3 regions of the Rhodococcus opacus B4 genome follow, and region 3 is predicted to be linked to each of the others. Evidence: riboswitches for the same ligand, from Rfam matches in the RefSeq annotation. Region 3 holds a riboswitch; each other region holds the start of a gene.

Region 1 (2,261 bases), 4.8 Mb from region 3:
CTCCATCCGCAGGCTCAGCGTCTCGAGGCCCTGCGCGATGAGGAACGCGTTGAACGGGGAGATCGCGGAACCGAGGTCGCGCAGCAATTGCACGCGCGCCTTGAGGGCGTACGCGGGCGGTCCGAGTTCGGAGTAGACGACGCCGTGGTAGCTCGGGTCCGGGGTGGTGAAGCTGCTGTGGCGGCCCTGGGTCCAGTCGAACGTGCCGCCGTCGACGATGACGCCGGCGATGGCCGTGCCGTGGCCGCCGAGGTACTTGGTGGCCGAGTGCACCACGATGTCCGCGCCGTGCTCGAGTGGGCGGATCAGGTAGGGGGTGGCCACGGTGTTGTCGACGATCAGGGGGATTCCGTGCTGGTGCGCGATCCCGGAGATTCCGGGCAGGTCGAGCACGTCGTTGCGGGGATTGGAGATGGTCTCGCCGTAGAACGCCCTCGTGTTGTCCCGGATCGCGTTCTTCCATTGCTCGAGGTCGTCGGGGTCTTCGACGAACGACACCTCGATGCCGAGCTTGGGCAGCGTGTAGTGGAAGAGGTTGTAGGTGCCGCCGTACAGGCGCGGGCTGGAGACGATGTGGTCGCCCGCCTCGGCGAGGTTCAGGATCGCGAACGTCTCAGCGGCCTGCCCGGACGCCAGGAGCAGGGCGGCGACGCCGCCTTCGAGGGCGGCGATGCGCTGCTCGACCGCGTCCTGGGTGGGGTTCATGATGCGGGTGTAGATGTTGCCGGGCTCGGCCAGACCGAACAGCGCGGCAGCGTGATCGGTGCTGTCGAACGTGTACGAGGTGGTCTGGTAGATCGGCAGCGCCCGCGCCTTGGTGGTCGCGTCGGACGTCTGCCCGGCGTGGATCTGCTTGGTCTCGAACGACCAGTTCTCGGTCATGTGCTGTCTACTCCAGTGGTCTGACGAGGGCGCGGACGAGGAGCTGGTTCGTTCGCGCACAGGGCTTGTCTGGGGTCTATCTACGACAACAACAACACATCATGAACCTCCGATGTCGGACCCGCGCTTGTCACCCGACTGTTTGTATGAATCAGGGAACCAGGTCATCACCCGGGGCACCCCACCGCGGTGGAGGGTTGCCGGCCAGCTAGCCGGGGCTCGTTGCTGGCACTCATGACCTGTGGTGAATCTTAGCGGCTGGGGTGGAACGACCGGAAACGGCACCGATCAGGCCTGCTAGCAGGGAAAAATTACCCGCCGGTAGGGGTGGGATCTCGCACCCACATGTTGCGCGCGCCACGCATAGCAGTACGCTTGTCTTGTTAAAGTGCGGTCTCCCCAGCGGCCGCATCGACCGTCTACGTTTGATAAGCGAACCGTTCGCGGACCCACTCACGAAGTGCGCCCGCAACCGTGTAACCAGGGAATCTTCCTAGGAGGACGCGAAGCACCCATGTCCAAGATCAAGGTTGAGGGCACCGTCGTCGAACTCGACGGCGACGAGATGACACGCATCATCTGGCAGTTCATCAAAGACAAGCTGATCCATCCCTACCTGGATGTGAACCTGGAGTACTACGACCTCGGTATCGAGTACCGGGACGAGACGGACGACCAGGTCACCGTCGACGCGGCCAACGCCATCAAGAAGCACGGCGTCGGCGTCAAGTGCGCGACCATCACCCCGGACGAGGCGCGCGTCGAGGAGTTCGGCCTCAAGAAGATGTGGCGGTCGCCCAACGGCACCATCCGCAACATCCTCGGTGGCACGATCTTCCGCGCGCCGATCATCATCTCCAACGTTCCGCGACTGGTTCCGGGCTGGACGAAGCCGATCATCATCGGCCGTCACGCCTTCGGCGACCAGTACCGCGCCACCGACTTCAAGGTCCCCGGCCCGGGCAAGGTGATGATCACCTACACGCCCGAGGACGGCAGCGAGCCGATAGAGCACGAGCTGGTGAACTTCCCCGACGGCGGCGGCGTCGTCCAGGGTCAGTACAACTTCACCAAGTCCATCGAGGACTTCGCGCGCGCCTCGCTCAACTACGGCCTGCAGCAGAACTACCCGGTGTACCTGTCGACGAAGAACACGATCCTCAAGGCGTACGACGGTGCGTTCAAAGACATCTTCCAGCACGTCTACGAGACCGAGTTCAAGCCGGAGTTCGACGCGGCGGGTCTCACCTACGAGCACCGCCTCATCGACGACATGGTCGCGTCGGCGCTCAAGTGGGAGGGCGGCTACGTCTGGGCCTGCAAGAACTACGACGGCGACGTCCAGTCCGACACCGTCGCGCAGGGCTTCGGTTCGCTCG
Region 2 (2,261 bases), 2.6 Mb from region 3:
TACCCGAGGCGGTTCGGCACAGATCCACATGCCGACGGCACCAGTGAGCAATCATTGTGCTCCCAGCCTGCGATGCCATGCCGTCATACTAGCGCGTCTCGCGAAAAGCGGGTCTCGGGCACCGGATTCCACTGGCCGCTTTCCTTGGCGTAGGCCCAGTTCCGCCGTCCCGCCACCAGGGTGCGCACGGCATCGACCAGCCGGTCCACGTCCTCGGAGCAGCTTCCGAGACCGACGCTCACCCGCACGGCACCGTCGGGCCTGCCGAGGCGACCCAGCAGCGGGTGGGCGCAGAAACGTCCGTCGCGGACTCCGATCCCGTGTTCGGCGGACAGGTAGGCGGCGATCTCCCCGGGCTCGAAACCGTCGATCGTGAACGTCACGATCCCCACCGTGTCGGGGGCGTCCGACCACAGCCGCAGGAACTCCAGGCCGTTGACCGAGCCGAGGCCGTCGAGCAACCGGCCGGTGAGTGCCGCCTCGTGTTCGGCCACCGTGCCGAAGTCCAGTTCGGACAGCGCATCGCACGCGGCGGCGAGGGCCGCGGCGCCGAGCACGTTGGGGGTTCCCGCCTCGTGCCGGGCGGGGGCGGGCGCCCAGTGCGTGGATTCGACGGTCACGTTCCGGACCGCGCCGCCGCCCGCGAGGTAGGGCTCGGCGGCGTCGAGCCAGTCCCGGCGGCCCACGAGCACCCCGGCGCCGAACGGGGCGTACAGCTTGTGCCCGGAGAAGGCGAGGTAGTCGACACCCCACTCCTCGACGTCGATGCGGCGGTGCGGTGCGAGCTGAGCAGCGTCGACGAGAATCCGTGCGCCGCAACGATGCGCCACCTCGGCGAGGGTCGCGATCGGCAGCACCTCACCGGTCACGTTGGACGCACCCGTCACCGCGAGCAGGGCGGTGGGCTTGGAGCACAATTCGGCGACCAGCAGCCGGACGGTCTCGGCCAGCGTGTCTGCCGCCCGGACGACGCGAGAGTCCTTCCACGGCAGCAGGTTCGCGTGGTGCTCGATGTCGAGGACGACGGTGCTACCGGGAACGCAGCCGGCGAGCAGATTCAGCGAGTCGGTCGTGTTGCGGGTGAATACCACCACTTGGTCGTCGCACGCTCCGACGAACCGGGCCACCGAGTCGCGGGCCTTCTCGTAGCACTCGGTCGACACCCGCGAGGCGTAGCCGGCGCCGCGGTGCACGCTGGAGTACGTCGGAAGCAGGGCCCCGATACGGTCCGTCACCTGCGCCAACGCCGGCGCACTGGCCGCGTAGTCGAAGTTCACGTAGGTGCACTCGCCGCCCTGAACGAGCGGAACCCGCAGGTCGGAGCCCGAAACCTGAGCCAGGGGGGCAACACACACGTCAGCGGTCAATACAGCAGTCATCACGACATCCCTCGTAGTCAGGGACTCGTCGCAGGGTCGGTGCCCTCTCGGAGTCCGCGCTTGCCGGGTCCGGTATGAACCTCAGCCTGGTCGTCACCCGGAGCACCCCGCCGCGGTGGAGGGTTGCCGACCAGCTAGCCGGGGCTTGACGCTGGTACTCGTGACCTGTTTCGAAGATTGCAGGATCGGGGCGCGGTTGTCAACTCGAATCCCGGGAGGGTCCCGGGATCGGGCCGCACACTCGCGTCAGTTGGGGGTGACCCCGAGCAGCGGGGCGAGCTGATTCGCAATCGGGTTGAGGTCCAGTCTGTTCGGGTCCTTCTTGGGTTTCGAGTCCCACGGCTGAACGGTGGCGGGGTCGCCGAACACGATCCGGTCGGCACTGCGGACGCCGGTGAGGCTGCCCTGTGGTGCTTCGCAGGACGCGGCGGTGTTCTGAGGGAAGTCCTGCTGAGTGTCGTCGAAGTTCGGGTCATTCCGCTTCATCTCGGCGAGGATCGTCTGGGTGCCCTCGTACCCGACGGTGCACGACGGCGGATTGTTCGTCTCGGCTATCAGGCCCAGGTGCACGGTTCCGTCGTCGGGCGCGATCGTCGACGATGCCTCCGCCACGCCCGGCAGGTACACGAACAGGGTTCGCAGAGCCGTGGCCTGCACGGAGATCGCCTTTGCCGTGGCGGAGAGGCCGGCGAGGTTCGTCGTGCCGCCGGGGCCGACGTCCGAGACCAATTGCCCCAGTTGCTCGCTCGCCGGGTTTCCGTTGTCGATCAGCCGCCGGACATCGGGGTCGCTGCTCCGCAGGCGGTCCGCGAGCGAGTCCAGATCTGCACTGAAATCCTCGATCGCCGAGGGCTGTTCGGACTGCGTGCCCAGCACCGTCCT
Region 3 (2,261 bases):
TGCGCCTGCGGGAACAGGAGGGCAAGATTCTCGATCTCGACATCGTGGGCCGCCCGGACGCGATCACCCAGCTCGCGGCGCTCGCCGGCATCACCCGGCACATCGGGTTGGTGGCCACCCAGAACACCACCTACAACGAGCCCGCCGACCTCGCCAGGCGGCTGTCCGGGCTGGACCTGCTGTCCGGTGGCCGTGCCGGCTGGAACGCGGTCACCACGGACAATGCCTGGACCGGTGAGAACTTCCGGCGCGGCGGCTTCCTCGATCACGCGGACAGGTACGAGCGGGCCGGGCAGTTCCTCGACACCGCCCGGGCGATCTGGGATGCGTGGGCCGACGGCGCGGTCGCGACGAGGACCGACGCGCCGTCGTGGGCAACCCCGGACGGGGTGCGGGAGGTGTCCCGGCGCACGTCGCAGTTCGACGTCACGATCACCCCCACGCTGCCGCGCAGCGGCCAGGGACACCCCGTCATCTTCCAGGCCGGTGACTCACCGGCGGGCCGGGACTTCGCGGCCGCGCACACCGACGTGATCTTCTCCCGGCACGGAACGCATTTCGACGCGGCGCTCGCCTTCGCCGAGGACATCAGGGCGAGAGTGCGTCGTGCGGGGCGCCCCGAGGACGACGTCAAGATTCTGCCGGGCACGCAGATCGTGCTCGCGGAGAACGCGTCCGAGGTGGAGGAGAAGGTGCGCTGGGTTCTCGAGGGCCAGTACACCGGGCAGACGGCGTTGTCTCTGGTCGGTCAGGTGTGGGGCCGCGATCTGTCCGATCGCGACCCGGACGGTCCACTGCCCGAATTCGATCCGGTGCCCGCGCCGATCTCCGTCACCCGCGGGGCGGCGCGTGACGGAAAGGATCCGCTCGCCATCGCCAGGGAATGGCGGGCACTGGCGGAGGCGCAGAACCTGTCGCTGCGTCAGGTGGCGATCGCGACCACCCAGCGCTCCGGTTTCGCGGGCACCCCCGGGCAGGTCGCCGACGAACTCACCCGGTGGGTTCGCAGTGGGGCGACGGACGGATTCAACATCTCGCCGTATCTGGTGCCCACCGGACTCGACGAGATCGTCGACCTGCTGGTGCCCGAATTGCAGGAGCGAGGTTCGTACCGAACGGAATACGAAGGCTCCACACTGCGTGAGCACCTCGGGCTCCGGCCCGCCCTGTCGCGGCGGGAGGTCGAGTCCCGGCAGGCGGTCGGGTAGCGGGGTCCGTGTGGCGCCGCGACCGGCGATCTCTTACACTCGGTAACGACCATCCAGAGCGACCGAGAGACCTGGCTCGTTGACGTCGCAGCAACCCCCCGCCCTGCGGGTGCGGGTGCTACCGCCGGGATCGATGGAGGAACGATGTTGACCGAAGGTTTCGTGAGCGCCTGGGGGCGCCTGCACGTCGATCTCTGCCGGCTGTCCACCTCGATCTGTCACAGCTGACCTGACACCCCGATCTCTCGGGGTTCCGGCTCTTCACACCGCATCCGCGTCGGATCCGGTGTCCTTCACCTTCCTGTGCGCGTGAGCGCTGCCGATACGACGGGCAGCGCGCACGGCACTTCTTCGAGATCACGGAGTTCTCGGTGCCATCAGTGCTTTTGTCCTCGCCCCACCGCGGTGCCCGCATCGCAGCAGGTATCGGCGCCGCCGCCGTGCTGGCCACGGCGCTCACCGCCTGCGGTGGCGGTTCCAGCAGTTCCTCCGCGGATGCGGGCCCCGCACAGCCGGGCGGCACACTCCGCTACGGCCTCTCCCAGGCACCCACGTGCGCCGACCCCGCGCAGTCGGGCACGAATCAGACGATCTACGTGGCTCGTCAGGTGGTGGACTCGCTCACCGACCAAGACCCGGAGACGGGCGAACTGAAGCCGTGGCTCGCCGAGAGCTGGGACACCGACGCCGACGCATCCTCCTTCACGTTCCACCTGAAGGAAGGGGTGACGTTCAGTGACGGAACACCTTTCACTGCGGAATCGGTGAAGAAGAACCTCGACGCCATCGTGAACACCCTCACCGGAGCCAAGGCCGCACTGGGTGCCAGCTACCTCACCGGATACAAGGGCACCACCGTGATCGACCCGCAGACCGCGCAGGTCGACTTCGCCGCACCCAACGCGCAGTTCCTCCAGGCGTCGTCCACCCCGCAGCTCGGCATCCTGTCCGACAGTTCCGTCGCGAAGTCCGCCGAAGAGCGGTGCGCCGGCAACATCTCGGGCACCGGGCCGTTCACGTACGCCGACTACCAGCAGGACAAGTCGGTGACCC

The links. Region 3 has a riboswitch for S-adenosylmethionine ahead of ROP_RS45215 (putative leader peptide). Riboswitches for the same ligand answer to the same signal wherever they lie in the genome.
Region 1: another riboswitch for S-adenosylmethionine. It lies ahead of ROP_RS31265 (bifunctional o-acetylhomoserine/o-acetylserine sulfhydrylase); the one in region 3 lies ahead of ROP_RS45215 (putative leader peptide).
Region 2: another riboswitch for S-adenosylmethionine. It lies ahead of ROP_RS21315 (aminotransferase class V-fold PLP-dependent enzyme); the one in region 3 lies ahead of ROP_RS45215 (putative leader peptide).

The regions. Positions count from the first base shown of each region.
Region 1 covers NC_012522.1:6,900,681-6,902,941, forward strand. Annotated here, with positions in the region: gene ROP_RS31265 (bifunctional o-acetylhomoserine/o-acetylserine sulfhydrylase) at 1-882, opposite strand, end outside; SAM riboswitch class IV at 1,001-1,122, opposite strand; gene ROP_RS31270 (NADP-dependent isocitrate dehydrogenase) at 1,397-2,261, shown strand, end outside.
Region 2 covers NC_012522.1:4,637,456-4,639,716, reverse strand. Annotated here, with positions in the region: gene ROP_RS45295 (putative leader peptide) at 1-55, opposite strand, end outside; gene ROP_RS21315 (aminotransferase class V-fold PLP-dependent enzyme) at 84-1,379, opposite strand; SAM riboswitch class IV at 1,431-1,545, opposite strand; gene ROP_RS21310 (MCE family protein) at 1,626-2,261, opposite strand, start outside.
Region 3 covers NC_012522.1:2,076,522-2,078,782, reverse strand. Annotated here, with positions in the region: gene ROP_RS09640 (NtaA/DmoA family FMN-dependent monooxygenase) at 1-1,208, shown strand, start outside; SAM riboswitch class I at 1,255-1,348, shown strand; gene ROP_RS45215 (putative leader peptide) at 1,353-1,436, shown strand; gene ROP_RS09635 (ABC transporter substrate-binding protein) at 1,589-2,261, shown strand, end outside.